3 regions of the Neobacillus canaveralius genome follow, and region 2 is predicted to be linked to each of the others. Evidence: riboswitches for the same ligand, from Rfam matches in the RefSeq annotation. Region 2 holds a riboswitch; each other region holds the start of a gene.

Region 1 (10,270 bases), 2.5 Mb from region 2:
TAGGAATGTATAAGAATGCTCCACCATTAACAAGCGCTGCATGTAAAGCAATCAGACGATGTTCGTCAATCTTAACTGCCTCTGTTAAAAAGTATTTTTGTACTAGTTCGCTATGTTCACGAATGGCTGTAAAGATATCTGTAAAAATAACCCCTTGCCCTTTTAGTTCCTCTGTTAAGGAAATATAGGCAGGTGTCATATTCCGCTGAATATATAAGTTTTTAGCTGCAGCCTCATCACCTATTAACGCTTTTACTTCTTCAGGAAGTTCAGAAAGTGATGTGAAGCTGCTACTTTTTACGGTATGAGTATCAAATTGAGTAAAATTCCACTTATCAATTTTTGTTTTATCCGGTCTTGGCATTGGTAGAGTTTCGCTCAATTCAAACGCTTTTAGACGAAATTCCTCCATCCACGCAGGCTCGTTCATTTCTGTTGAAAACGAACGAACAAAATCTTTATCAAATGATAAATTCGTTTCTGTTGTCATGATTATCCTCCTAACGCTAACTTCTACGCTTCTTGCCCAACTGTTTCATCTTCGATTCCGAGCTCTTGCTTGATCCAGTCATATCCTTCTGCTTCTAAGCGTTGTGCTAGTTCAGGTCCGCCTGATTTTACAACACGGCCCTGCATCATAACGTGCACATAGTCAGGAGTGATATAATTTAAAAGTCGTTGATAGTGAGTAATGACTAAGCAGCCAAAATCTTCTCCACGCATTTGGTTAATACCTTTTGAAACTACCTTTAGGGCATCAATATCTAATCCAGAGTCAATTTCATCTAAAATTGCGATTTTTGGCTCAAGCATCATTAATTGCAGGATTTCATTACGCTTTTTCTCTCCACCAGAAAATCCTTCATTCAGGTACCGTTGTGCCATATCAAGGTCCATCTCAAGGAATTCCATTTGCTTATCCATTTTACGGATAAATTTCATTAAAGAAATTTCATTGCCTTCACCAAGACGGCTATTTACTGCCGAACGTAAGAAGTCAGCATTCGTTACACCATTAATTTCACTTGGATATTGCATAGCTAAAAATAGACCAGCACGTGCGCGTTCATCTACTTCCATTTCAAGGACGTTTTGATCATCTAACATAATCGAACCGCTTGTTACTTCATATTTTGGATGACCCATGATAGCAGATGATAAAGTAGATTTACCTGTACCGTTTGGTCCCATGATTGCGTGAATTTCTCCACCTTTTATTTCAAGGTTTACACCTTTTAAAATTTCTTTTCCATCAATTTCTACATGTAAATCTTTGATCGTTAATGTTGACCCTGCCATATATATACCTCCGCAAAGATAATTTTGTATCTTGTAGCCTAAAACACTTGGCCGCAAAATTCTATTCTCACTTTATTCTCATTACAATATTATAACAAATAGAATCTGTTAGCAACTCATAAACAGTATTAACAATGAAGAACCGCGAAAGAATTTTTATTTTCACTGAACACAAACCAAATGAGAATGAATAGGTGGACAAGATGTGTTTGTACTATAATAAATTCGGAAAATTAAAACTTGTGAACGCTTTATGTATTCACATACGAATAAAATCATAACGTATTTATCTCTATTTTGCCAAGATATGAGCATTATTATTTCCTGCCTATTTTTACCTATCCAATCGGATTCATGTATATATAAAAAAGGAAAACCAGTGAATCTTCCTCACCGGTTTCCTCTTTCTTCCTATTTAATAATATTTTTTAAACTAATTATCCATTTCGAGGTTATTCCCCTGGTATAACAGCACCTTGGTACTTTTCTTGAAGGAATTTATTAATTTCCTCTGATTGTAGAACCTCTACAAGTGTTTTAATTTCTTCGCGATCTTTGTCCTCGGAGCGAACGACAACAAGGTTTGCCGGTACAACATCTTCGCCTTCAAACGCAATTCCATACTTTCCAATGTCAATACCGCCTTCTAATGCGTAGTTCGTATTAATGACGACCGCATCACCTTCACCGCTATCGAAAGAAGAGGCTAATAATTTTGCTTCAATTAGAGTTGAGAAATCAAGGTCCTTTGGATTTTCGATGATATCCTCTACTCTTGCATTCGCTCCAACGCCTTCTTTAAGCTTAATTAATCCTTCTTTTTCAAAAATAGGTAAAATACGTCCATGGTCACTTAGTGAATCACTCATAATAATTTTTGCACCCTTTGGAAGATCATTTAAGCTTTTGTATTTTTTAGAATAAATTCCGATTGGTTCCTTATGAACTCCACCAACACTTACAAAATCAAAATCCTTGTTTTCTTCCATTTGTAGTTCTAAATACCCTGGTGTTTGAAAATAGTTTGCGTCAAGTTCTTTATCCCTTAACGCTACGTTTGGCAGGATATAATCTTGAAAAACTTGCACTTCTAGATCAATGCCTTTTTCCTTTAATAGAGGTTTTGCCGCCTCCAACACTTCCGCATGCGGTACAGCAGATGCTCCAACAACTAACTTTTTGTTTCCTTCTTCTCCTGCGTTATCTGCAGTATCGTTCTTAGAACCACCGCAAGCTGATAGGGCAAGTGCTACTAACGCAATGATAATTAAACTAAATGCTCTTTTCATAATCTAACTCCTCCTGTTATCGTTTATCTGTTTTCTTTGTAAAATAATCTCCAATAAATTGGATGATAAAAACCAAAATTAAAATGGCAATCGTTGCAACTAACGTAACAATTGGTCTATTGCGTTGAAAACCTTCAAGGTAGGCAAAATGACCAAGTCCCCCTGCTCCAATTACCCCAGCCATTGCTGTAAAACTTACTAATGAAATAGCTGTAACCGTAAGCCCTGAAATTAATGCTGGCAAAGATTCCGGTATTAATACTTTAAAAATAATATGACCATGTGTTGCTCCCATTGATTGTGATGCCTCAATAACACCTTTATCAATTTCCCTAAGAGCAATCTCCACCATTCTTGCGTAAAAGGGAGCTGCGCCAATAATTAAGGCAGGCAACGCTGCATTTGCACCAAGCATGGTTCCAACCAATAATTTTGTAAAAGGAATTAATAAAACAATTAAGATAATAAAAGGGATTGATCTAAAAATATTTACGAAGGCGGCAATAATAACATTTACCGTTCTATTTTCCCACAAATTACCTTTTCCCGTTAGAAATAACATCAGACCGAGGACTAATCCTAGGATAAATGTAGTAAACACTGAAATGGAAGTCATATAAAGGGTTTCCAGTGTTGCTTCCCATAACTGATCCCACTTTACCATTTCTATACTAGCCATTACTGATCACCTCCACACCGACTTGTTGTGAGTGAATATAATCAATGGCTCTCTGAATTTCGTCTGCCTGCCCATCTAAGTGAATAAATAATGTACCGTAAGATCCGTTTTGGGTGTGTGAGATTTTTCCTTGTAGAATGTTTACGACAACATCGAAATCCCTGATAAGAGTTGTGATTAACGGCTGTTCTGCTGCCTCTCCGACAAATGAGAGTTGAACCACTTTTCCATACGGATAACGTTCGAGTAAATGTTCGATCGTTTCTTTGGTTTCTTCCGGCTCAGTAACCTGTTGAACAAAACGCTTCGTAATCGGCTGTTGTGGGTTTTTAAACACATCTAACACCTGTCCAAGCTCCACAATTCTTCCACTTTCCATAACCGCTACCCGGTGACAAATTTTACGAATGACATGCATTTCATGTGTGATCAATACAATCGTTAATCCTAGCCTTTTATTGATATCAACTAACAAGTCCAAAATAGAATCGGTAGTTTGTGGGTCTAGGGCTGAAGTTGCTTCATCACAAAGAAGTACTTTTGGATTGTTGGCCAGTGCTCGTGCAATTCCCACACGCTGTTTTTGACCGCCGCTAAGTTGGGAAGGGTAAGCATTTTCTCGACCTTCAAGACCAACTAATTTAATTAATTCATTTACTCTTTTTTGTCTTTCTGCTCCACCTACGCCAGCTATCTCCAAAGGAAATGAGATATTCTCGCTAACCGTTCTTGACCAAAGCAAATTAAAATGCTGAAATATCATACTTATTTCCTGGCGAGCTTTTCGAAGCTCACTGCCTCTAATTTTTGAAATAACACGACCAGCAACGGTAACCGATCCTTCAGTCGGGAGCTCTAGTCCATTAAGCATTCGAATTAGGGTGCTTTTCCCCGCACCACTATATCCGATTACCCCAAAAATTTCCCCTTCTTGTATTTCTAAATTAACATCATCCACTGCCTTCAGCTGCCCCTGCTTAGAAGGGAAAACCTTGCGGACATCTTTTATAGAAATCATTTCATCACCTTCTTTTATCCAATAAAATACGTGTCTTAAATTCGACTGCTCAAATATAGGGTTTGACTGTTTTTAGTAAAACATTCTTATATTAGAAAAATTAAAAAGCCTTTCTGCATAGGCAGAAAGGCATCATAAATAAAGACCTTTCTCCCATCTTCCAAAGCATCCGCTTTGTGTGAATTGGCACCATTTCAATATTACTATTGACGGTTGCCGGGCTTCATCGGGCACATCCCTCCACCACTCTTGATAAGAGTTACAGCAAACTATATTCTATTAACATTCATTAATTTAAAAAATTATTTTAGTACGAAAGTTATCTTAACATGGATAAAAAGTGGTGTCAACGAAATTATCTACAAATTTCGAATAAACTCTTATTAGGCTTTTACTTTTAAAGAAGTAACACCTGTGGCGGTCTCAATCGCTGTTTCCAGGTCTTCTATTAAATCCTCTACATTTTCAATACCAATGGAGAGTCGTATTAAATCCTCAGAAACCCCAGCTGCCTTTAGTCCTTCTGCATCAAGCTGCTGATGAGTAGTGCTGGCAGGATGGATAATTAAGCTTTTTGCATCTCCAACATTCGCTACATGGGCGAAAAGTGTAATCGAATCAATTAATTTTGCTCCAGCTTCTCTCCCGCCTTTGATTCCAAAAACAATCATCGACCCGGCACCTTTAGACAAATACTTGCTGGCAAGTTCATAATCAGGATGAGAAGAGTGACCAGGATAGGATACCCACTCAACGGCAGGATGTTTTACTAAATACTCAACTACTTCCTTCGTATTGGCAATGTGCTCCTTCATCCGAACATGAAGTGTTTCAAGTCCGAGTGTAAATTGAAAAGCGTTTTGTGGACTTAAAGCAGGTCCTAGATCACGTAAAAGTTGTACCCGTGCTTTAATAATATAGGCAACCGCGCCTAAGCTTTTAGCATAAACGAGGTCATGATAGCTTGGATCAGGAGTTGTAAAACCTGGGAATTTAGATGAATTCCAGTCGAACTTACCACCGTCTACAATAATCCCGCCAGTGGTTGTCCCATTCCCTAAAAGCCATTTCGTTGCTGAATGTATAACAATATCTGCCCCATATTCTATTGGTCTGCATAGATAAGGTGTGGCAAAGGTATTATCAATTATTAATGGAACTCCTGCTTCATGTGCAATTTCTGCTACTTTTTCAATATCTAGAACTCTTAATGATGGATTACCAATCGTTTCAGCAAATACAGCTTTTGTTTTTTCATTGATTGCTGAGCGGAAATTTTCTGGATCTTCGGGATCAACAAATTTAACCTTGATTCCATATTTCGGAAGTGTAATGGCAAATAAATTGTATGTTCCCCCATATAAAGTGGAAGCGGAAACAATTTCATCTCCGGCTTCGGCAATATTTAAGATTGCTAGGGTAATCGCTGCCATTCCGCTTGCTACCGCTAGGGCTCCAACTCCCCCTTCCAGCAATGCAACTCTTTCTTCGAAAACAGTTGTTGTCGGGTTGTGAATTCGAGTATATATGTACCCTGTCTCTTTCAAGGCAAATAGATTTGCAGCATGTTCGGTATTTTTAAATTGATAGGCATTGTTTTGGTAAATTGGCACAGCTCGTGCACCTGTTACTGGATCCGGAGCTAATCCACCATGAACACTCAACGTTTCGAAACGATAATTCTTTTGATTTTCACCCATACCTAACACTCCTTCATTTTATGAAATAAACTCTTTAAACCGTTCCTCTGGTTTGGTTAAATAAAAGATTGACTCGATAAGTAAAATCGTACGGATTGGAGCTTTAACTTTTAGCTGTCCGTTTTTCATAAGAATTCTTAACTTTTCTTTCCCTTCTAGCAGACTATAAATGGAATCCTGCTGACCACTAATATCGTAAGTGGCAGCGATGTCATTATCGTCAGCCAGTAAAGAAACCTCTCCACGGTGAAAAACGAGGAAGTTCTCTTGACCTTCGTAAACTAGCCTTATTTTTAGACCATCCAATTTTTCAATCAACTTGAGAACGTGACTGCGCTGCTTAATAGCAGAAAGGAAAATCTGTATTAATTCTTTCATTCTCCATCACTCCGATTTCACTCCATTCTGTTATATATTCAAGTCAATTGATTGTAATACCTTTAAAATCCCATCGACAAATTTCTACTTTTGCTCACAAAAAAACAGACGTATCAGCGTCTGTTTTAAATTAACAATTGTTTAATTTTTTCATATAAGAAAGGAACAGAGTTGAATGCATAAATCATCTCAACTATTTCTCCATCCTTTATGAAAAGCAAGCAGGGAACACTCTCAATTTGAAATTTTTCTGCAAGCTCAGGGTAAAAATTCAGATTCATTTTCCCTATTTTCACATCAACCATATTTTCAATGATCTGGAGCATCCTTGATGCTACCTGACAAGTACCGCATAAAGGTGTATAGAAGTAAATGAGTCCGGATGAATGACTATTTAAGAATGATGATACCTCATCTAGGTTCCATTCGTTCATTTTTAACCCATTTCTAAAAATTCAGAATGAACATCAATATTTGCGCCTAATAGGACAGTGGCTAGATGGTACACTGGTGCAGTGGCTACTTCTCGGTACATCCGGTCTATATAAATATGTTCCGCTTGAGGAAATTCCCTTTTCAATTGTTTGCGAAGTTTCTCACCTGCATCATCTGCATCAACAAGGATATAGACCTCTTTATCTTCGAGGGTATCAATTAATTCATCCAATTTCGCCATGCTGATTGTTCCATTTGTACAGACAATCTCCATTGGTTCCTTCAGGATACTTTTAACCTTTTTCTTATCTGATTTTCCTTCCACAATCAGAACTTTATCACCATACGTGTCATTCATCATTCATCACCTATACGAAAGAGAGTTATTTGTTTGATGTTAACATATTCAACAAATTTAATAACGTGTGAATATGTTAACTATACCACGATTGTCTTTTTGATAATAGGCGTTTGCTTATGATTGCCCTAACACCAGCCACCATCATCACAATCTGTATATTTTGCGTCAGGCTGTTCCGTAACTGTTACATTTTGAAAAATCTTTCTCTGTTCTACTTCAAATCGTTGATCTAATTGAAATGTCATGTCCCCTGGTAACTGTATTTTACCAATGGAGGTGTTATCAAGAAATAATTCAATTTCACCATTTTTCATTTTCCCAATTACTCGATCTGTCACATCAACCTTTTGCTGCTTCAATGTCATACCAGGAGCTCCTTTTAAATAAAGTTTATTCTAGTATCCCCTGGATTTAGAATATACAAGGTGCGAATTTTTCCCATATAAAAAACACCCTGCATAACAAGGTGTTTACTAAAATTAGTCCTCTTTAATCATTTCTTCATATTGTTCTGCAGTCATTAGGTTGTCCATTTCACTGCTATTAGTAGGCTCGATGACAATCATCCATGCTTTTTCATATGGAGATTCATTTACGAATTCAGGGCTGTCACTTAAATCTTCGTTAACAGCAACAACCTTACCGCTTAATGGCGCATATAATTCTGAAACAGTTTTCACGGATTCAACGCTGCCAAATGGCTCATCAGCAGTCACTTCGTCACCAACCTCAGGAAGTTCAACGAAAACGATATCACCTAGCTCAGATTGAGCAAAGTGAGTGATACCTACGCGAACTGTTTCTCCTTCAACCTTTACCCACTCATGTTCTTCAGAATAACGCAATTCCTTTGGTGTAGTCATTAAAAAATCCCTCCATTATTTTCTAATATCATTTATCGATATTGATCGGTACTACCCTAATAACTTTTTGTGCTTACAGCCACATTTTCTCATACTCTTCTTCTTTAAAGCCAACAGTCACTTTTTCTCCATCCGTTACTAATGGTCTTTTGATTAACATCCCATCTGAGGCTAACAGATCTAGCAGCTCATCTTCAGAAGCAGTGGATATTTTATCCTTAATACCCAGTTCACGATACTTTTGCCCGCTTGTATTAAAGAACTTCTTTAACTCAAGGTTGCTCTTTTCGTAGATATCCTGAAGTTCAGCGCGAGTTGGTGGAGTTTCAACAATATGTATTGCATTGTAGGAAAGATGATGTTCATCCAGCCATTTCTTTGCATTTCGGCATGTCCCGCATTTGGGATACCAGTAAAAAGTAAGTGACATCTGTCCACCCTCCTCTAAAACATTCATGTTATTGCACGTCACTTTGATAGTAACATAACAGGAATAAAAGTAAAAACGCATCACTTTAAAATTTCGACTAATTCTGCAAAAATCCTGCTAAACATATAGAAAAACTTCAGGCTCCGCAAAATCCTAGGGAGCCTGAAGTTGATAAATTAAACGATATAGCGTTCAGCTTCAATCAGAACGTCAGCCGCTTCACGTTTCTTACCAATTACATTGATTGGTGTATGGCGAGTTAATTTACGAAGTGCTGATACGAGCATACGGAGAGTATCTCCTTGTTCGGTTGCAACTAGTGTTTCTTTCGCATGCTGTTCAATTTCATTGAAAGCTTCTTGGCAGAATATTTGTGTATAAAGAAGCTTTTGTTTGTTTTTCTCAAGACCTGTCTTGGCGATTGCTTTTTCTGTTCGTAACAGTGCAGATTCCATTGCGTAGGCATTTGAAACAATATCTGCAATATTTGATAAGATTTCTTGTTCTTTATCAAGTGCCTTACCAAATTTTTGAGCGGCTAACCCAGCAGCAAGCAAGCCAATTTTCTTCGCATTGCTTACCAGATGTTTTTCTGCCGCAAGCGGCTCATCACCTGGCTCTTCAGGCATTAACATCATGATTTCTTCTTGGAGCTTAATGGCTTTTTGGAACAATGGAAGTTCTCCTTTAAACGCCTTCTTAATATAGGTGCCTGGCACTAGGAGACGGTTAATTTCATTGGTACCTTCGAAAATACGATTAATACGAGAATCACGGTATGCTCTTTCGATGGTATACTCTTGCATGAAGCCGTATCCACCATGAATTTGAACACCTTCATCTACCACGTAATCTAAAACTTCACTACAGAAAAATTTATTAACAGAGCATTCAATTGCGTATTCAGCAATAGAATTTGCTACTAATTTAATATCCTTTTGCTCTTCTGCTGTTAGTTTGCCTTGATTTTCTTCATACATTCCAATCGTACGATAGACAGAGCTTTCTGCTGCGTAGATTTTGGAAGCCATTGTACCGAATTTTTCTTTTGTTAAATTGAATCGAGAGATTGGTGTGTTAAATTGCTTACGGCCATTTGCATATTTAACGGCCAGCTCAAATGCATTTTTAGATCCGCCTACACCACCAACTGCTAACTTATATCGTCCAATGTTTAAGATATTAAACGCAATGACGTGCCCTTTGCCATATTCCCCTAATAGGTTTTCAACAGGAACAAGTACATCTTCTAAGATAAGAGTACGTGTTGAAGAGCTCTTAATCCCCATTTTCTTCTCTTCGGCACCTGTAGAAACTCCAGGGAAATCTCTTTCCACAATGAATGCCGTAAAGTGTTCGCCATCAATTTTTGTATAGACAACAAATACATCGGCAAAACCAGCATTAGTTATCCACTGTTTTTCACCGTTAAGAATATAGTGGGTACCTGCTGCATTTAATTTGGCTGTTGTTCTTGCACCAAGAGCGTCAGATCCTGAACCTGGCTCCGTTAAAGCGTAGGCCGCAATTTTTTCACCAGAAGCAAGTGCAGGTAAATACTTTTTCTTTTGCTCTTCGTTTCCGAATAAAACGATTGGCAGTGAACCGATACCAACATGTGCGCCATAGGATAATGAGAAACCGCCAGCCTTTGACATTTTTTCTGTTACAAGCGAGGAGGTTACTTTGTCTAAACCTAAACCTTCGTATTCTTCAGGAACATCTGCTGCCAAAAGACCAAGATCACCTGCTTTTTTTAATAATTTTACAGTTCGATCAAATTCATGGTTTTCAAGATGTTCCAGTTGTGGAAGGACT
Region 2 (10,270 bases):
GGTCGTCCTGCAGGTAGCTGCCATGGTGCTTCATTAGGCGGTTATCATCGTCTGGAATTCCTGAACTGATTCGGTCCTGCATTACTTCTTTCAGTGTTCCGCGTAAATAGTTACTTTCTCTTTTTATTCGCTCTACATCACTTGGCGCGCCTTCAGGTGCCGTTAAATTTTGCTTCACCATTTTAAGAAAAGTCTCCTTCCACTACTGTATCAATATACATCGCGCTGGTATCGTTTTTGTTGCTGCATATCTGCTAAGTAGGCTTCTGCCTCTTCTCGGCCCAAGCTTCCTTCTTTTTCAATTATTTCAATAAGTGTTTGATGGACGTCATGTGCCATATGTTTTTCGTCACCGCAAATGTAAATGTGAGCACCTTCTTGAAGCCACTGGAACAATTCTTTGCTTTGCTCAAGCATGCGGTGTTGAACATAAACTTTTTCAGCTGTGTCCCTTGAAAAAGCAACATCCATTCTAGTTAGTACACCGTCTTTCAACCATTTTTGCCATTCTGTCTGATAAAGGAAATCCGTTACGAAATGCTGGTCTCCAAAGAACATCCAAGACTTACCTGCGGCCCCTGTTTCCTCGCGCTCTTGCATAAAGGAGCGGAATGGTGCTACACCTGTACCTGGACCTACCATAATAATTGGCGTCTCAGGATTCGCTGGGAGCTTAAAGTTTTCGTTTTGTTGAATGTAGATTGGTACCGTGTCTCCTGGCTGTAATCGTTCTGCTGTAAAAATAGAGCAAACACCTTTACGGTCACGACCGTGCGCGTTGTAACGGACAGCACCTATTGTTAAATGAACTTCATCTGGATTTGCATTTAAGCTGCTTGCAATCGAGTAAAGTCGTGCAGGCATTTTTCTAAGAATCGAAACAAACTCTTGAGGAGAGCTATTAACCGGCCCAAAGTTGCGAACCACATCAAGCAAATCATGTCCTTCAAGATAGGATTTTACTTTATCACTATCATTTAGAAGCTCCAGTAATTCGCTGTTTGCAGTAAGTTCTGCTGCTTTTTGAAGAAGCGGTTTTGTTAATGTTGTAATCTCATAATAGGTTTTTAGCGCATCTTTTAAAGAAAGAACTTCGCCTTGTTTATTAATGGTTACACTTTCTTCTGGGTTCCATTTCAATTCTTCAAGTAGCAGTTCAACCAGTTCAGGATCATTTTCTGGATAGATTCCAAGACTATCCCCTGGTTGGAAGTTAAGCCCAGACCCTTCAAGCGATAATTCCAGATGTCGTGTTTCTTTATTCGATCCGCGACCGTTTAAATTGAGATTATCCAGAACTTCTGCTCTAAACGGATTGGTTCTAGAATAGGTTGATTCTACAGTTTGCGTTGCTGCTGCCTGAGTTAGTGCAGGAATTCCACCCTTTGCTTCACCTAGGCTGCCGATGATTCCTTCAAGCCATTCTGCTGCTGGTTCATCATAATCCAGATCACAGTCGAAACGTGGGTAAAGTCGGGTACCACCTAGCTCCTCCAAACGAGCATCAAATTGTTTGCCTGTTTGACAGAAGAATTCATATGAGCTATCTCCAAGCGATAAGACTGAAAAGTTTAAGTCCTCAAGCTTCGGAGCCCGCTTGCCATGTAAAAACTCATGGAATGTTAGGGCATTATCCGGTGGATCGCCTTCTCCGTGCGTACTTACGATAATAAGTAGATTTTTTACTTTCTTAATATTGTTTGGCTTAAAATCACTCATGGCTGAAACAGTTACTTGGAACCCTTTCCCCTCAAGTGTTGTGCTAGCCTTTTTTGCTAAGCCTCGCGCATTACCTGTTTGTGAACCGTAAAGTATGGTCACTTCTTTTGAAGCTGTCCCCTCAGTGCTTCCTTGCTGGCCAGGTACTCCTAGGATAGAAGCCAATGGCGCAGAGGCTGCTCCTGCAAGATACCCACTCAACCACACTTTTTGAGATTCAGTAAAAGTAGGTAAAAGACGATTAAGGAGTTCCGCCTGCTCCTGATTAAACGGACTGTTCATTACCTGAAGTTGCAACGTTATCCACCTCACTATGGAATATAAACTTTATCATACAGTATTTTTAGAGGCTGTAAGATTATAAATTTGTTAATTTAATGACACAGATTTCTATTGTAATATTTTGTACTGATTGATTCCGCACAATTTTACGTATTCACTACTCACCAAATGCACGTTGAATTACGATATCTTCGATTACGGTATGGTTGCTTAAAGCTTGTGTACAAAGGATTCTTTGACCTTCTTTTTGGCGTGATCGAACGATTTTGTTTATTTCTGCAAACAGGAGACCGGTAAATAGCATATAAGGAACGACGATTACTCGGCCCTTAGCTCCTTCCGATATGGTTTCCAACCCCTCACTTAACTTTGGTTCAGTCGCTGCTAAATAGCAAACGGACACCCTTTCAGGGCCAAGCCTCTCCCCGATACCATCGGCAATCTTAGCAAAGTTTACGTGAACATCCGGGTCACTGCTGCCCACACCAACAATCAATAACCTATCTGCGGGACCCACTTCTCCTGCGGAATCTTTTATTAGCTCAGCGACACCATCCAAAATAACCTCCTGGACGCCAAACGGATTCTTTATTTTTACCGGAATAGTAGGATATTTTGCCATCAAGGGTGACAAGGCCGATGGAATATCCCGTTTTATGTGTCCCGCTGCCAAAAGAAACAGAGGAACGACATCGATTTCCGTTGCACCTTGTTCAACACATTTTTCAAAGCCTTCTTCAATCAGCGGCTCTGTCAACTCCAGGAAACTAAGTTCCTGAATCGGTACATCCATTCGCCCCTTAACCTTGTTAATAAAGGCTCTAATTTCGACCGCACCTTTTTTTGAGCGAGTACCGTGGCCGATATAAAGAATTGCTTTCATACAATGTGCTCCCTTCTGTTGTTACCGGTTTGCTACTGGAATATTAGGTACAATTTCTTCTTGAAACCAATTCAATTTTTTGTGCAATGTCACAACCTCACCAATCACAATCATACTTGGATTGGTAATTTGCTCTCTTTCCACCACTTCTTCAATATTCTCAAGTGTTCCTACCACGATCCTCTGATCACTTAATGTACCCCAATGAATCAGAGCAATCGGAGTCTGTGGTGATTTACCGTTTACGATTAAGTGTTTGGTTATCATCGGAAGATGTGATACGCCCATATACACACAGATTGTATCGACACCCTTTGCCAAATGGGCCCACTGGTGTTCGGCACAGACATCACCAGCCTGATGACCGGTAATAAATGCGAAGCTTTTACTTAAGGAACGATGGGTAACAGGAATTCCTGCATATGCAGAAGCAGCGATTCCAGCTGTAATACCTGGAACAATTTCAAATGGAACATTATGCTTCTGACATTCCTCCGCTTCTTCACCGCCACGTCCGAAAACAAAAGGGTCTCCTCCTTTTAAGCGAACAACCTGGTACCCCTTTTTGGCGTATTTCACCAAGAAATGATTAATGGTTTCCTGTTTCATTGTATGATAATGTGGAAGCTTGCCGCAATAGACAAGTTGTGCTCCCTCTTTCGCATTCTCCAAAAGTTCAGGATTTACCAGCCGATCATAGAGGATGACATCAGCTTGCTTGAGGCAGCGCAATCCCTTTACTGTAATTAAATCTGGATCTCCAGGACCCGCACCTACTAAATAAACCTTGCCAACCATTGATCAACCATCCTTTCTTATTAACTCATGTTAGAGAATGTTCTTTTCTTGGAGGTAACTTAATATTTGATTCACTGCCTCTTCCACTGTTAAAAGGTCAGAACGGACTGTAATTTCTGGAAACTCTGGTGCTTCATAAGGCGAATCAATCCCAGTGAAATCTTTTATTTCCCCGCGTCGAGCCTTTGCATATAACTGCTTAGGATCACGCTTTTCACACTCATCAATAGGACAGTCTACAAAAACCTCAATAAACTCGCCTTCTTCAAAAATAGCTCGTACCTGGTCGCGATCGGAACGGAATGGCGAGATAAATGCCGTCGTAACAACAGCACCGCTATCTACAAACAATTTTGCGACTTCGCCAATTCTTCTGATATTCTCTGTCCGGTCATGGTCAGAAAAACCGAGATCCTTGTTTAAACCGTGGCGGATATTATCACCATCGAGAACATATTCATTAATACCCTGACGGTACAAAGCGCTTGATACGGCGTTTGCAATCGTCGATTTACCAGAACCAGAAAGGCCAGTAAACCATAGTACACAGCTTCCATGACCATTTTGAGCATGACGGTCGGATTTTGAAACGGTACTAGCATGCCAAGTGATATTTGTTGCTTTTGTCATGATTTCTCCTCCTTAGACCGTCGCCTTTTCTTCTTTCATTCCTTCAATCAACACTTCAACAACCTCTTTACGGCTGAATGTGGATGGAGGAAGCTGTCCTGCACGAAGCAATTCTCTGACTTTTGTTCCAGAAAGAATCACTCTGTCTTCATTGCTATGCGGGCAAGTTTTATCAGAAGCCATTCCTTCACACTTTGTGCAATAGAAGCTATGTTCAAAGAATAATGGTTTAATGCCAAGCTCCCCTTCAGGGAATTCACTAAAAATTAATTGAGCATCGTACGTACCATAATAATTACCTACACCTGCATGGTCACGGCCAACAATAAAATGAGTGCAGCCAAAGTTTTTACGAGCAATTGCATGGAAGATCGCTTCTCTTGGGCCAGCATATCTCATCGCTGCTGGATATACACCAAGCTGTACACGTTCTGCCGGGTAGTAATTTTCAAGAAGGACACGATAGCTTTTTAGACGAACATCAGCTGGGATATCGTCAGACTTTGTTTCCCCGACAAGCGGGTTTACGAAAAGTCCATCAACTGTTTCGAGTGCTGCTTTTTGAATGTACTCATGTGCGCGGTGAATTGGATTTCTTGTTTGGAAGCCTACAACTGTTTTCCAGCCTTTTGCTTCAAACAATGCACGTGTTTCCTTTGGCTCAAACCAGACATCACTGAAAACACCTTTTTCTGGTTTTTTAACAAGTGTGATATCCCCAGCCACATAGACAGGGCCTCTTTCATACAGACGCTTTACACCAGGATGAGCTGTTTCAAGCGTTCTATATACCTCAACCGCTTCTTTGTCTAGATTCGGTTCATACCATTCTGAAACGGTAATAACTCCATATACTTCTTTATTGTATACAAGCTTGATTTTCTCCCCTACCTCAAGTGTTGCTGCTGTTTCATAGGAAACAGGAAGTGTAACAGGAATTGACCAAATCGTATTGTCTGCAAGGCGCATGTTCTCCACGACATTTTCATAATCGGCTTTCCCAAGGAAACCGGTTAAGGGACTAAATAACCCAACACCGATTAACTCAAGGTCACTTAAGGCAATGGCGTCGATTTCTAGTTCTTTTACAATGGATGTTACATCATAGTTTGGATCAAATGCTTGGATAAGTTTACCTCCATGAGGTGCTGGTAAAAATGACAACAGAATCAAACCTTTCTTCATTTAATTTACGTTTTTTTTAAAATCCTCTAAATTAGAGATTTATATCAGCGATAAAGAATTTATCGGTGAAATCAAAATGTTTTAGCGAAACTCTATCAAACTACTTTTCTACTGCTTCAGTAACTGGCTGATTTGACTTTTTCATCAAAAACGACACTCCGAATACAGAGATTAAAACGCCTGCCATCGCAACTATTGGATAAAAGTTATGCTCGATTAGCAACTGGATCAGTGTGTAGGAAAGCACCATGGACAGTACAGGTGACACAATCCAAACCGTAAGAAGCTGCACCACTATACCCTTTTTTAGGACAGATTTGCCATGCTTGGCAAAGCCGATGCCGATAATTGACGATGTCGTGATTTGTGTCAGTGGAACAGGAATCCCAAAAACCGAGGCTACAGTAACAATTGCTGCTCCTGTTCCAGAAATAACACAGCCTTCTTCCAGCCGAAGCGTGGTAATTTTTTTACCATTCGTTTCAAGAACACGCTGTCCTAACAGAATGGCACCAGCTGCGACAAAAAGCCCGCCCCAGAAAATCCCAGAACTTGTCGACATAATGTCAGCCCCGACTAGCGGTCCCACAGCGTTGGCGACATTGTTCATCCCCGCTGAGAAAGCTTCAAATAACCCCATACATACGACAAGTACGGATAGGATAGGAATGGCTTTCGGCGCCTCCATCCAGCGTTTCAATGTTTTGATTTTTAATAGATTCGCAGCTAGGATGGCAATCACGAATGCTGCAAAAGGAGTAAGCAGCCAGAAGACCATAATCATTGCTAAGTTACTAACAAATACGGATTGATAAACGATTCCGGCACCTACCACCGATCCAACTGCTACTTCACTCGTCGACAGTGGGATTCCGAATATATTAGCCAAAAACAACGATAGTGCTGCTGAAGCTAATACGATAAGAGCGATAGGTACGGTAAAAGTGCTGTTTGGAACAATTCCGCTGCCAATGGTTTTTACCACTTCGCCACCGCCTAGCCATGCCCCAAAGAATACGGTAACACCGCACATTAACAATGCCAATCTCTTCTTTACTACCCCTGCTCCATAAGATATCCCCATTGAAGCAGCTGCACCGCTAGCTCCAATATTGACTGCAAAAAACAAACCAATTATTACTGCTATAACTGTGAGCAATCTAAAAGCCCCCTTTTAGGATGTGTGTAAGCCACACTCCGTCTTGCCGCTTCCCGACCAGCGTCCTGCACGTGAATCACCATCTGCACTAACAGGCTGTGTACAAGGAAAACAGCCGATACTAGGGTAATTTTGATCATGCAAGGTATTGTAAGGGAGGTCTTTTTCCTTGATATAGGCCCAAACTTCGTCCCATGTCCAGTGAATGAGCGGACAGATTTTAATGTTCTGAAACTTATCATCTTTATTTAAAAATTGAGTGTTTGCTCTTGTTGGTGATTGTTCCCTTCGAAGCCCTGAGATCCAAGCTTGTTTCGCCGTCAGCGTCTCCCTTAATGGAATGACTTTACGGATATTACAGCATTGGTTAGGCTCCCTCTTCCATAGTGCTGACCCATATTGCTCGCGTTGCTCATCTAATGTCAGCTTTGGCAGTTTTCGCTCTATATTTAATGAAGGGAAACGCTCTTCGATTTTGTTAATAACCTCATATGTTTCCGGAAAGTGTAAGCCTGTATCTAGGAAAACGATATGCGCGTCTGGCTTAACCTGCTGGATGAGATCGATTAATACGATTGCCTCTGCACCAAAACTGGATGCATAGACAATTTGGTCTTCTGCATAAGAGTTGTATGCCCACTCCAATACCGATTTTGCTCCTTTTGTTTTATCCTCAATAGAGAATTGATCGGATATTTCACTCCAGTTTTCATATGTTACCGTTGTAGCCATTCCTATAAACCTCCTCTGTTTATCAAAAAAGCCTTCCCAAAAAGGAAAGGCATCTCACGATTGTTTAACGCCTTATCTCCCAAAATGAAGACCATTTTGCTGGAATTAGCACCTTGCACAGCAGGTTGCCGGGCTTCATAGGACCAGTCCCTCAGCCTCTCTTGATAAGTATTTGTAATTGATGAAATTAATCCTACCATACCAATAGGTTTTATGTAAATGAAAAAATATAAAATTTAGAAAAATTAATTTGTCTCTATTTTAGCCCAATAAAAAATTAAGCGTCCTAGACGGATATTTCGTCCAGAACGCTCACGTTACGTAGTAATATTTTCAGGCTGACTTACTTTCCATTTTTCTAATTGAGTTAAACCTCGTTGTTCGTTTAGTTGTTTTTTAGCTATCTCTATACCTTCTCCTATATCATTGACGACACCGAACAGGTAATAGCGGATGCCGGTGTTAAAAAGCACTTGATTGTAAAATAGCTGTAATGATTTGGATTGTTCCCCACTGAGAATCGCCAGCGTAATGTCAGACTGTTCTTGTGCAGACAGCTTGGTATCCTTATCTAACTCTTGCACCAACAGCCCATTTCCTCTGGTTTGACAATCGATGATTCGATTTTATTGTCTGTAATTTTATAAATAAAGCTGTTGCGGTGAACAGGCAAATCCTCAGAACCTTCCATTCCTTGAACCACATAAACATTTTTAAAGGAAAGCTCTTTAAAAATAGGGGCAATTTTGTTAATCGCTGTCCGATGATAAGCACCCATCATAAGTGATTCTGCATTCGCTAAATTTAATAACTTCTCTACTGTATTAAAAAGAGTTCTTACCCCCAGCTCTTTGCGAATCCCCCTCAGCTTTCCTAAACTAGGGCAATATTCCTCTGTGTTTGCAAATGCAATTCCTGCTTCTTGAATTGTTTTCACCAATCTTTGTGGCGGTTGAGAAACATTTAGACCTAAATGTATAAGTATATCCTTAAGCGCTATTCCATATTTCGGCGGCAGTGAATCGCTGCCATGTAAAAACACTGGAAACCCGTATTCAGCCATCAAAATGGCTGTTGGTATACTTCCTGTAAAAGAATTCCTTCCATTATACGGACTGGCCAGATCAATAATTGACTGGTTTGACGGCTCTAGTTTATTACTAACATCCTGATAGGCATGCACAAATGCGAGCAATTCCTCCGGCGATTCCGTTTTCAAGCGGAGCGCAATCAGATATGCTGCAATTTGCGCATCTGTTGCCTTGCCGCTAATAATCGTTTGAGCGACTTCTTTTGTTTGTTGATAATCTAAGTCTTTGGACCCTCTTTTTCCTCTTGCGACCTCTTTAAGCCATTGTTGCATAGCTTTCCGCCTTCCCCTCTTCCTCTAGTAAACTTATTTTATCACGGAAGGTGACAACTTCTCCAACAACGATCATAGCAGGATTTTGAATACCTTCTTTTTCAACCACACCGACAATTGAGCTAAGTGTCCCTGTAACCGTTCGCTGCGCTAACGTTGTTCCTTGCTGAATGACCGCAACAGGGGTATTTTCCTTTTTTCCATGCTTCAGTAATTCCTCGCAAATATAAGGTAGATTTGTGATCCCCATATAAATCGCCAGCGTATCAACTGCAGTTGCGAGACTTTTCCAATTAATATCGGTTGGTTTCCCCGTCGACTTATGCCCCGTGACGATAGCAAAAGAACTGCTTAATTCTCGGTGTGTAATTGGAATTCCAGCATAGACAGGGGCGGCTATACCTGCTGTTATACCTGGAACTACTTCCACTTGAAGCCCCTTTGCCACCAAGGCTTCCACCTCCTCCGCTCCGCGTCCAAATACGAAAGGATCACCGCCTTTTAATCGCACAACGTTTTTCCCTTGTTTGGTGTACTTCACTAACAGATGGTTGATTGTTTCTTGCTGTAATGTATGATAATTTGGTTGTTTCCCACAATAAATAAGCTGGCAATTCGTTTTTGCTTCCTTTAACAGTTCCGGATTAACCAAACGGTCATATAGAATAACTTCTGCATTCTGGATACATCTTAATGCCTTTACCGTTATTAATTCCGGGTCACCCGGACCTGCTCCAACAATATACGCTTTTCCCATAACCATCGCTCCTTCTTATCGCTGTGTACTCGATACTGCTGCTTTTGTTCTGGGCATTTCCAAAACCATTCTCGATTCTTGTTTCCCGTGTGTATAATAAAGTGCGAATCCGGTAAAAAGAGCCCCACTGACTAAATTCCCAATTAGCACAGGTATTTGATTCCACAGCCACCAATCAGCTATGCTAATATCTGCGCCAAGAATCATGCCTGCTGGGATGACAAACATATTGACCACTCCGTGCTCAAAGCCTTGGGCAAAGAAAATTACTATTGGCAGCCACATTGCCGCAATTTTTCCAATTACGGACTTTGTCGTCATTGCCATTACAACACCAAGTGTCACCATCCAATTACAGAGCATCGCTTTTACAAATACGACGAGCAACCCTTCTGAACCGAGACTTTTGTACCCCAGCGTTTTCGTTTCTGCCACTGCAAGGATTTTTGCTGCAACTGCATGATTGGTGACCTGACCGAGCTGTGTAACTGCTACTATATATAAAATGGCGTAAAAAACAGCTCCAATTACATGACCAACAATGACCCAAAACCAATTCTTTAACATCTCGGTTCCTGTTGCTTTTTTCGCCATTACTGCAACGGGAATGAGAGCAAAACTTCCGGTAACTAATTCCAATCCAAGGAGAATAATAATGACAAATGCAGCAGGAAAAAGTAATGCCCCGACAATCCCTAGTCCTGTTTGGATCTCAGCTGTAAAAGCCAATGTTGTGCCAAATCCGAGCAACGCTCCACTTAG
Region 3 (10,270 bases), 2.1 Mb from region 2:
GTCTCAATGGATTTTGATATTAAGAGTGCAAGCTATTGGACACCGGAATCCCCTAATCTTTATGAAGTAACTGCAACTCTTTATAAGGGAAAAGGTGAAGGTCAAGTTTCACAGAATGGAATTGGCTCTGTTGATGACAGCCTTTCAACAACTTATGGTATGCGAACAATTGCTACAGAGGGTAGTAAATTAACCTTAAATGGAGAACAGGTATTCTTGAAAGGTCTTAACTGGCATGAGGAAACAGCTGCAAACGGCAAATCTATGACAATTGAAGAGTATGATACCGAGTTGAATCATGTTCTGAATGTAAATGCAAACTTTATTCGTAACAGTCACTACAACCGTCACCCATATGTATATGATTTTGCTGATAAGCATGGAATAATGGTATTGGATGACGTTGATAATATGTGGCTAGATACGAAGCAAGAAGCGTTACAAACAAACTCATATGGTCTTTCAAGATCACTAGTATTAAGTATGGCGTGGAATCAAATTAATCGCCCTTCTGTTATCATGTGGTCATTACAAAATGAGTCTCAAATTTGGGATGATGAGCAAGTTTACCGTGACTGGCTTTCGGATATGAAGAGTGCTGTCAAAAGTGTTGATATCCAAAACCGCCCTGTCACATGGGCATCTGGAAGCAGTTGGGATCCAGCCTATGACTTGGCAGATGTCATCGGTTTGAATGAATACTTCGGTTATTTCTATATGAAGGATGAGGACCTAGGGACCACGTTAGAGGCGGTTCATAGAAACCATCCAAATAAACCGATATTAATTACGGAAAATGGAACGTGGGCCTATGCAGAAGAGGAACTCAAACATGGAGAACCTACAACGTCCGGAACTGAAGAATGGCAATCCGCTAAATTCCTAAATCACTGGAACCAGGTAACTGATTCTACTCGTCTAGATTATATGGCCGGATATACGTTCTGGGTGTTAAAAGATTATAAACAAAGGTTAGGTTATAACCAACAGATAAATGGGATTTCTACCATGGGATTAATGCGATTCGACAACGAAGAACCACGCTTGGTATATGAAACCTTTAAAAACGCAGCAAATCCATTTAAATAAGAGTTTTTGTACTATAAAATCTAATCATTTATAATCCTGCAATACTTAAAAAAGGTAAACACAATTTAGTTATGTGTTTACCTTTTTTAATTTCATATAATCAAAAGGGACTTGAATGGGCATTAGGGTATTTTGAACAACGCGTTCCATTGTGGAGCGGGCTTTTTGAGTTTAGAGGAATAAAAGGTTCTTGCACAGAAATATTTATAGGATGAAAGGGAGGTATCGAAATGGTTAAAAAAGCATTAATTAATATCGATTATACGTATGATTTTGTTGCAGATGGAGGGGCATTAACTTGTGGAGAGCCAGGGCAGGCAATTGAAGAGAAGATCGTTCAGTTGACTCGTGAGTTTATTAATAATGGTGATTATGTTGTTTTTGCTATCGATGTTCATAATGAAGGTGATTCCTATCATCCAGAAACAAAACTATTCCCGCCGCATAATATTCGTGGAACTTCAGGTAGAGATTTGTTTGGTGGGCTGCAAACACTTTATGAAGAGAAAAAAGAGCGTGAAAATGTATATTACATGGATAAAACACGGTACTCCGCTTTTGCTGGCACCGCTCTTGAAATCAGGCTACGTGAACGGGGAATTTCAGAGCTGCACCTTGTTGGGGTATGCACAGATATTTGTGTTCTTCACACTGCCGTAGATGCATACAATAAAGGTTTTAAGATTGTAGTCTACAAAGAAGCCGTTGCTTCCTTTAATCAAAAGGGACATGAATGGGCATTAGGGCATTTTGAACAATCACTTGGAGCGCTGGTTAAATAGTTTTTATAATGGTAAAATTATTTAATATGTTGAAAAAGTAGTTGTTCGGAGGGTTATGATGAAAAACATTTATCAGGATGATAGCTTAGCACTGCATACTGATCTATATCAGATCAATATGGTAGAAACGTATTGGAGAGACGGAAAATATAATAAACGCGCAGTATTCGAATTGTTTTTTCGTAAGCTTCCTTTTGGGAATGGTTATGCGGTTTTCGCTGGCTTGGAAAAAGTCATTCAGTTTATCCAAGGCTTCCGCTTTACAGAAGATGATCTGGAGTATTTAAAAAATGAAGTCGGCTACCAAGATGACTTTTTAGACTATTTAAGGGGAATGCGCTTTACGGGTACCATTCGCTGCATGAAAGAAGGCGAGCTTGTTTTTGGAAACGAGCCGATTTTAAGCGTAGATGCCCCGCTTTGTGAAGCTCAGTTGATTGAAACAGCACTACTTAACATCATTAATTACCAAACATTAATTGCGACAAAGGCTTCTCGTATTAAACAGGTGCTTGGAAGTGAAATTGCTATGGAGTTCGGTACTCGCAGGGCGCAGGAAATGGACGCGGCCATTTGGGGAACGAGAGCTGCATACCTTGCTGGATTCGATGGAACAAGTAATGTGCGGGCGGGTAAATTATTTCAAATTCCTGTTTCTGGTACACATGCTCACTCGATGGTTCAAGCCTATAAGGACGAATATATTGCCTTCAAAAAATATGCTGAATCTCATAAGGATTGTGTCTTTTTGGTTGATACATACGATACTCTTAGGTTGGGTGTTCCGAATGCAATTAAAGTCGCTAAGGAGATGGGCGATTCTATTAATTTCATAGGAATCCGTTTAGACAGCGGTGACCTTGCTTATCTTTCAAAGGAAGCACGAAAACTGCTTGATGAGGCAGGATTAAAGGACGCAAAAATCTTTGCTTCAAGTGATCTCGACGAGTATACGATTCTCAACTTGAAGGCACAAGGTGCAAAAATAGACAGCTGGGGCATTGGGACAAAGCTTATTACCGCTTACGAGCAAGCGGCACTAGGGGCTGTCTACAAGATTGTTTCGATTGAAGATGCGGACGGCAAAATGGAGGATACGATTAAAATCTCTTCCAATCCGGTAAAAGTCACGACACCTGGGATTAAGAATATTTACCGTATTATCAATAATAAGAATAACCATGCTGAAGGTGACTACATTGCGCTCGAGGATGAAAAACTGCCGGAGAAGCGCCTGAGAATGTTCCACCCAACGCATACTTATATGAATAAAATCGTGACAAACTTTACCGCAAAAGAGCTTCATGAAGTGATTTTTGAAAAAGGTGAGCTTGTCTATGAAATGCCATGCCTCGAGGAGTCGCGTGACTATTTAAAGCAAAACCTAGACGCCCTCTGGGATGAGTATAAACGTACAATGAATCCGGAGGAATATCCGGTCGACCTCAGCCAAAAATGCTGGGATAACAAAATGAGGAATATTGAAGAAGTAAAAGAAAAAGTGGCTGAAATGAAGGCAGAATAGGTAGTGTAAGGCATCCATTATTAATTGGGTGTCTTTTTGTATGAAAAATAGGTTGAGGGTTTATCACAGGAACCCGCGAGAATTCTCACGAATAAATAGGAAATCCCACGGGATTATGTCTAAAACCCGCGGGACCATCTCAGTTTATTTTTGTTTAAAGAAATCCATGAACGCATGGTAAATTTCTATGCCTTGAAAGGTTAGCATACCAGCTGCAGTTACTGAAAAAATACCAATCATAACAAAACGAATCCACATCATTTATTCCTCCCCTTTGTGTAAGTTTTTAACTTATCAATTTAGGGGAGAGGATTACATAATTGGATTGATGAAAAACCGGGATTAGAAAGATGGAGTTCCTGGTGTGGTTATCAGAAAAGATTCTGTGAAGGGTGACTACGACCAATGAGATTAGGCAAAGTACTTTGACAAAATCAAGATAAAATAAATGTTTTTCCTCATCATCCGTTTGTGTTTTTATACTCCAATCATCAATCAAAAGCACAGCTTTATTTGAATGATGTGATTGAACGAATAGATTGGAAGTATGAAGAACGGAAAATGAAATGAAGGCAAGCAGCAATGCGATGGGAAGAAAATATACCTTCTTTATCGTAACCACCTCCTTCCATGGGATTGTTATTATTATAAACACTATCACCATATTGTTAAATTAAAATGCTCCGACAATTTACGCGATAAGAATTTGATATACATTCATAATATGGCGGATTTCGCAATTAGACTGGGTTTGTGGTACAATCTTGCTAGTCAAATCGGAGTAAAGGAAGTAAATAATGAAGAAGACGATACCGGTTAAAAAAAATGATTATATAGATGTGGTATTTGAAGATTTAACTCACGATGGTGCAGGGGTCGCAAAGGTGGAAGGCTTCCCGTTGTTCGTACCAAACGGGCTGCCTGGCGAAAAGGCGCAGGTTAAAGTGATTAAAGTGAACAAGGGATACGGCTTCGGGCGTTTGATTGAAACTTATGAAAAAAGCCAATACCGTGTAGAAGTTCCTAACAGTGAGATTCATAAATATGGCGGCTGCCAGCTGGAGCACATCAGCTATGAAGGACAGCTGAAATATAAAGAGAATCAAGTGCGTCAGGTCCTGACAAGGATCGGAAAACTAGAGGATGTAATCGTCCACCCAATCTTAGGGATGGACAACCCATGGCATTATCGAAATAAAGCTCAGGTACCTGTTGGTGAAAAGGATGGAAAGCTGATTGCTGGTTTTTTCAAGCCTAGAAGCCATGAAATTGTAGATACTGATGAAAGTTTGATACAACTTCCTGAAATAAACGAAGCTGTGCAGGCAGTGAAGGGAATATGCAGTGAACTTGGGATATCAGCTTATCATGAAGAGTCACATAAAGGTGTTCTGCGACACATTATGGCCCGTTATGGACAACAAACAGGGGAACTAATGGTGGTGCTTGTTACCAGAACCACGGATATTCCAAAAAAAGACAAACTAGTTGAGGAAATTGTTGCACGCCTTCCAAAAGTGAAGTCGATTGTCCATAACGTTAATTCAAAGCGTACAAATGTAATCCTTGGCGAAAAAACAACAGTACTTTGGGGTAATGAAGTTATCTATGACACGATTGGTGATGTGAAATTTGCCATTTCTGCTCTTTCTTTTTATCAGGTAAATCCTGTTCAAACAAAGGTTCTTTATGATAAAGCGCTTGAGTACGCAGGGCTCAGTGGGGAAGAGTCAGTCATCGATGCCTATTGCGGAATCGGAACGATATCACTGTTTTTAGCACAAAAGGCAAAGAAGGTCTTCGGAGTAGAAGTGGTTCCAGAGGCGATTGAAGATGCGAAACGGAATGCAGAGTTAAATGGAATGACAAATGTAGAGTTTGCAGCCGGGGAAGCGGAGGTTGTGATTCCTAAGTGGTATAAAGAAGGGAATTCTGCTGATGTGCTTGTCGTGGACCCGCCGCGCAAGGGCTGTGATGAGACATTTCTGCAAACGATTATTAAGATGAAACCTAAAAAGGTTGTCTACGTATCCTGTAATCCAGCTACCTTGGCACGGGATTTGAGGATCTTAGAAGATGGTGGGTATAAAACTGTGGAAGTGCAGCCGGTGGATATGTTTCCGCAGACTACACACGTTGAGTGCGTATCGCAGTTAGTGTTGAAATAGTCTGCGATCACCACTCAAGCCATTGTGAGGCAGTGGCAAAGGTAGTTTTGAAAGAAGAAGCAGAAGCCTGATAGGTTTCTGTTTTTTTGTTTTTGAGAGCAGAAGGTGAATTAGATAAAAATTGTAGAATTAATTTATCATGTAATAAGCATCTCTGAAAATATAGACACTTATTACATGAAAGATCGATTTTGCGTGTTATGGATCATCTTGGTCTAGTTATGACTAAGTTATTCTATTTATTGATGACATATTACAAATCAAATCTCTTAAGAGAGAATAAAGAAATATCAAAACTACTTTTCCCTTTTTGCGCCAGTTGGCCGAGCACTTCTCCCATAACGCTACCAAACTTAAAGCCGTGGCCGGAAAAACCGCATGCAATGATGATATTTTCATGTTCAGGGTGATAATCAATGATAAAGTGATTGTCACTTGAGAGGGTATATAAGCATGTTTTTCCTTGTTTTAATTCTCCATTTGCTTTAGGCATATAGGTTCGGAGGAAGAATCTTAGGTCCTCTTCATCTGTTTCGTATTGACCAAAGTTCTGTTTGTGTTGGTTAGGATCAATAGCTTGACCTCCATCTGATCTTCCTATCTTAAGGCCTGCTCCGTCTTTGCAAGGAAATCCATAACACATATTCGTATCGTCCTCTACGTAAAAAGAGGGGAAGTTGGTGATATCGTAAAGGTCTGCAGGGGCGTCAAACCAGCCGAAGGCTTTACGGGTTGGCCGAATAGGGAGATTTAAGTCTGGTAATAGTTTGGCTACCCATGCTCCTGCTGTAACAATCACTTTTTTCGCATAATAAACCTGGTTTTCAGTTGAGATTTTTATATTGTTCATTTCTTCCATCTCAATTTGCTGTACGGGTGTATTTGTAACAAGTTTTGCTCCATTATTAATGGCGATTTCTTTATAAGCTTTAATGGCATTCTCACTATAGATGAGGCCTGATTCTGACTCAAAACAACCAATAAAATGATCTGGTACTGAAAAACCTGGCCATCTTTCTTTTATTTCTTTGCTATTTAGAATATCTAATGGCAAATCATATTTATTAGCAGCCTCAATCGTTTCTTGAAGAAAGGAAGAATCTTTTGGACCTAATCCAAGAACACCGGTTTTTTCAAAGATTTTATAGGTGGTGTGCTGTTCTAATTCCTCCCATAATTGTTGTGCACGTTTTACTAGTGTTACATACTGTCTGCCTTCACCATAAGCATGTCGAATCATACGGGTATCTCCGTGATGGCTTCCATGATGATGTGGTGGGTCGAAAGCATCGATTAACACAGTGTTTACTTTCTGTTGAGCTAAAAAGGCACCGGCAGCTATTCCCATTGTACCAGCACCAATAATTGCTACATCAAAATAGGCTTCTTCTTTCAAGTTCATTTCTCCCATCTTTTTATCCTGAATTCTCAAAATCTATAAGATTTAGTGTTATACTAAAATCAGATTATTTAGTGAATTGTACATAGTGAAAAAGTAGTTGACAATAGTATTAATATTAAATATTATCATAATATACAAAAAATAACATAAAAAATGAATAACTTATCACGAGAGACCGAGGGACAGGCCCGACGACGTCCAGCAACCATCATTCCATGAAGGATGAAAGGTGCTAAATCCTGCAGAGTGTTTCATTCTGAGAGATAAGGTTTAGATAAAAAGCCTCTTTCTGATTGGAAGAGGCTTTTTTATTTTATTGTTCTGTTTCCGTTTTAGTGATTTGAATTGGATATAAGTAATGACTTAGATTCTTATTCAATAATAATAATAAATTTATTTTAAAGGAGATAGTAAAATGAAAAAGAAATCTAGGTTATTGTTATCAAGTATTGCACTAGTAGGTTTGGTTAGTATATTAAATGGTTGTTCCTCTAAAGAAACAACAACAGCAGATGGAACGGAGGAAAAGGTTATTTTAGTTGGAACTCAAAATGATTATCCTCCTTTCGCTTATGCGGATGAAAGTAATGCACTTATCGGATATGATATCGACGTAATAAAAGAAATTGATGAAAGATTAGAGGGGTATACCTTTGATTTTGTTGCTACTCCATGGGACAGTATGTTTCTTGCACTAGAATCAAATAAAATTCAGGCAGTTGCCGACCAGGTGGCGAAAACATCTGAACGTGAAGAGAAGTACTTGTTTACAGACGAATCTTATTTTGCTGCAGAAACCGTTATTGTTGTGAAATCAGGTCGAACAGATATTCAAACAGTAGAAGATTTAGAGGGGAAAAAAGTTGGAGCTTTAGCTGGTGATTCTTATACATTATTACTTGAAGAACATAATAAAAAAGCAGAAAATGATATTATTTTAAAATATAGCGAAAGTGGAACCCCTTCAGAAATTTTACAAGATGTACAAAATGGACGTGTGGATGCCTATGTAAATGACCCAATTATGATTCATTCTGTTATAGAAAAATATAATATAGATTTAGAAGTTGTAGGACAGCCTATCGTGAATGATAAGATTGGAATTGTTTTTAAAGATGGAAAGCAGGGAGAAGAGTTAAAAGGATTAATTGATCCTATTCTAAAGGAACTCAAAGAAGACGGTACATTAGCTGACCTGTCAGTCAAATGGACGGGTGGAGAATACATCCCTGAATAAGGCTGTAAAGGGAGGAAGAAATGGAAAATTTATTGGATATTCATTTTTTAATAGAAAGCTTTCCTGCGATAGTTGCACGATTACCTATTACAATTGGAATTGCCGTAGGTTCGTTGATTATTAGTTTATTTATTGGGCTTACTACAGCACTGATAAAAATTTATCGGGTACCCGTATTAAAGACAATCTCTTCTTTTTATGTCTCTTTTATTAGAGGAACCCCTCTCTTAGTGCAGATATATCTTGTGTTTTATGGAATACCAAAAGTGATTTACTTTTTTCAAACTGAATATGGATGGATCATGAATATTGATGTAAATATCATTGCACCGGAAGTATATGCTTTATTAGCCTTTTCAATTAATTTAGGTGCTTATTTGTCTGAAACGATACGATCAGCGATTGAATCTGTTGATCGTGGTCAGTTTGAGGCAGCCAGAGCTATAGGGTTGAGTCCCACTCAAATGATGCTGAAAATTATTTTCCCGCAGGCTTTATCGGTAGCCATACCTAATTTAGGTAATATGTTTATCAGTACAATTAAAGACACTTCTCTAGTCTTTATTATTGGGGTTATTGATATCATGGGACAAGCCAAAATTCTTGGTTCTCGTGGTTTAGCCTTTTTTGAAGTCTATATAGCAGTTTCTATTGTTTATTGGATCATTTGTATTATAGTCGAGAGATTGCTAGTTATAGTAGAAAAGCGTGCCCGGAGATATGAAAGAGGGGTTATCTCATGATTAAAGTGGAAAATCTCCATAAATATTTTGACCAACAGCATGTGTTAAAAGGAATAAATTTTTCCGTTAATAAAGGAGAGGTTGTTTCTATTTTAGGACCAAGTGGTTCAGGGAAATCAACCTTATTACGCTGTATCAATTTCTTAGAACAACCTACAAAGGGCATCGTTGAAATTAGTGGAAAGAGAGTAAATATTGAATCCGCTAGAAAGGTAGATATTCAGTCTTTACGATTATCCACAGGAATGGTCTTTCAACAGTATAACTTATTTAAAAATTTAACAGTGTTACAGAATGTCATGATTGGCTTAACAAGTGTGAAGAATATAAGTTCGAATGAAGCGAAGAAGGTAAGTGCAGAAATCCTAGAAAAAGTTGGTCTTCAAGATAGATTGGAGCATTATCCAGTACAGCTATCTGGTGGACAACAACAAAGGGTTGGTATTGCTCGAGCACTGGCGCTCAATCCAGAGGTTTTATTATTTGATGAGCCGACTTCATCGCTTGATCCAGAGTTAGTTGGGGAAGTGTTAACTGTTATAAAAGATGTAGCAAAGGAAGGCAATACCATGCTGATTGTCACACACGAGCTTAATTTTGCTCGTGAAATTTCTGATCGAATTATCTTTATGGAAAATGGAATGATTCTTGAAGAAGGAACAGCAGAACAAATGTTTACAAATCCAAGTGTTGAAAGAACGAAGCAGTTTATAAGTAAAGTATTAAAAAGGTAGGCTATTTTACTAGGAAGAAGGATAAGTAAAATGAATCCGATAGAACAGATCTTAGAAAATTATCCAATTATGATTATCGATGGAGCAATGGCTACAGAGCTTGAGAATTATGGGTGTAATCTAAATGACCGTTTATGGTCAGCAAAGATATTAATGGAAAATCCAGAGCTAATCAAGCAGGTTCATTTAGATTATTTTAAAGCGGGTGCAGATTGTGCCATAACAGCTAGTTATCAAGCTACTATTGAAGGTTATGAGGAAAGAGGGCTATCTGAAAAAGAGGCCGCTGATTTAATTAAAAAGTCTGTTCAACTTGCTATTAATGCACGTGATGAATTTTGGGATAATACCGAAAATCGGAAGAACAGACCTAAACCAATAGTGGCTGCATCAGTCGGTCCATATGGTGCCGTTCTTGCGGATGGTTCTGAATATCGTGGGGATTATGTATTAAATGAGGATGAACTAGTTTCTTTTCATAGAGAGAGAATTAGAATACTAGTTGAAGCTGGTGCTGATATCCTAGCGTGTGAAACCATTCCATGTCTGATAGAGGCTAAAGCAATAACAAGGGTGATAAGAGAATTCCC

Evidence for each region. A riboswitch is a leader RNA that binds a small molecule or an ion and turns the genes downstream of it on or off. The one in region 2 is predicted to bind S-adenosylmethionine.
Region 1: it holds a riboswitch for S-adenosylmethionine, as region 2 does, so the genes downstream of both, ABC255_RS05380 (methionine ABC transporter ATP-binding protein) here and ABC255_RS18200 (phosphoadenylyl-sulfate reductase) in region 2, are expected to answer to the same signal.
Region 3: it holds a riboswitch for S-adenosylmethionine, as region 2 does, so the genes downstream of both, ABC255_RS27960 (transporter substrate-binding domain-containing protein) here and ABC255_RS18200 (phosphoadenylyl-sulfate reductase) in region 2, are expected to answer to the same signal.

Annotation. Positions count from the first base shown of each region.
Region 1 is NZ_JBDFLL010000001.1:1,120,902-1,131,171, reverse strand. It holds gene sufD (Fe-S cluster assembly protein SufD) at 1-490, opposite strand, end outside; gene sufC (Fe-S cluster assembly ATPase SufC) at 514-1,299, opposite strand; gene ABC255_RS05390 (MetQ/NlpA family ABC transporter substrate-binding protein) at 1,752-2,588, opposite strand; gene ABC255_RS05385 (methionine ABC transporter permease) at 2,605-3,267, opposite strand; gene ABC255_RS05380 (methionine ABC transporter ATP-binding protein) at 3,260-4,285, opposite strand; SAM riboswitch class I at 4,436-4,544, opposite strand; gene ABC255_RS05375 (O-acetylhomoserine aminocarboxypropyltransferase/cysteine synthase family protein) at 4,669-5,985, opposite strand; gene ABC255_RS05370 (SCP2 sterol-binding domain-containing protein) at 6,004-6,363, opposite strand; gene ABC255_RS05365 (thioredoxin family protein) at 6,489-6,797, opposite strand; gene ABC255_RS05360 (toprim domain-containing protein) at 6,800-7,156, opposite strand; gene ABC255_RS05355 (YusG family protein) at 7,285-7,524, opposite strand; gene gcvH (glycine cleavage system protein GcvH) at 7,639-8,022, opposite strand; gene ABC255_RS05345 (arsenate reductase family protein) at 8,096-8,452, opposite strand; gene ABC255_RS05340 (acyl-CoA dehydrogenase family protein) at 8,629-10,270, opposite strand, start outside.
Region 2 is NZ_JBDFLL010000001.1:3,615,838-3,626,107, forward strand. It holds gene cysI (assimilatory sulfite reductase (NADPH) hemoprotein subunit) at 1-181, opposite strand, end outside; gene ABC255_RS18170 (assimilatory sulfite reductase (NADPH) flavoprotein subunit) at 211-2,016, opposite strand; gene ABC255_RS18175 (sirohydrochlorin chelatase) at 2,159-2,884, opposite strand; gene cobA (uroporphyrinogen-III C-methyltransferase) at 2,906-3,682, opposite strand; gene cysC (adenylyl-sulfate kinase) at 3,713-4,312, opposite strand; gene sat (sulfate adenylyltransferase) at 4,325-5,497, opposite strand; gene cysP (sulfate permease) at 5,598-6,656, opposite strand; gene ABC255_RS18200 (phosphoadenylyl-sulfate reductase) at 6,672-7,388, opposite strand; SAM riboswitch class I at 7,458-7,559, opposite strand; gene ABC255_RS18205 (transferase) at 7,706-7,975, opposite strand; gene ABC255_RS18210 (anthranilate phosphoribosyltransferase) at 7,960-8,751, opposite strand; gene cobA (uroporphyrinogen-III C-methyltransferase) at 8,735-9,508, opposite strand; gene ABC255_RS18220 (formate/nitrite transporter family protein) at 9,524-10,270, opposite strand, start outside.
Region 3 is NZ_JBDFLL010000001.1:5,745,558-5,755,827, reverse strand. It holds gene ABC255_RS27990 (glycoside hydrolase family 2 protein) at 1-1,089, shown strand, start outside; gene ABC255_RS27985 (cysteine hydrolase family protein) at 1,320-1,871, shown strand; gene ABC255_RS27980 (nicotinate phosphoribosyltransferase) at 1,930-3,396, shown strand; gene ABC255_RS27975 (hypothetical protein) at 3,683-4,018, opposite strand; gene rlmD (23S rRNA (uracil(1939)-C(5))-methyltransferase RlmD) at 4,194-5,564, shown strand; gene solA (N-methyl-L-tryptophan oxidase) at 5,818-6,966, opposite strand; SAM riboswitch class I at 7,126-7,236, shown strand; gene ABC255_RS27960 (transporter substrate-binding domain-containing protein) at 7,382-8,203, shown strand; gene ABC255_RS27955 (amino acid ABC transporter permease) at 8,224-8,946, shown strand; gene ABC255_RS27950 (amino acid ABC transporter ATP-binding protein) at 8,943-9,680, shown strand; gene mmuM (homocysteine S-methyltransferase) at 9,711-10,270, shown strand, end outside.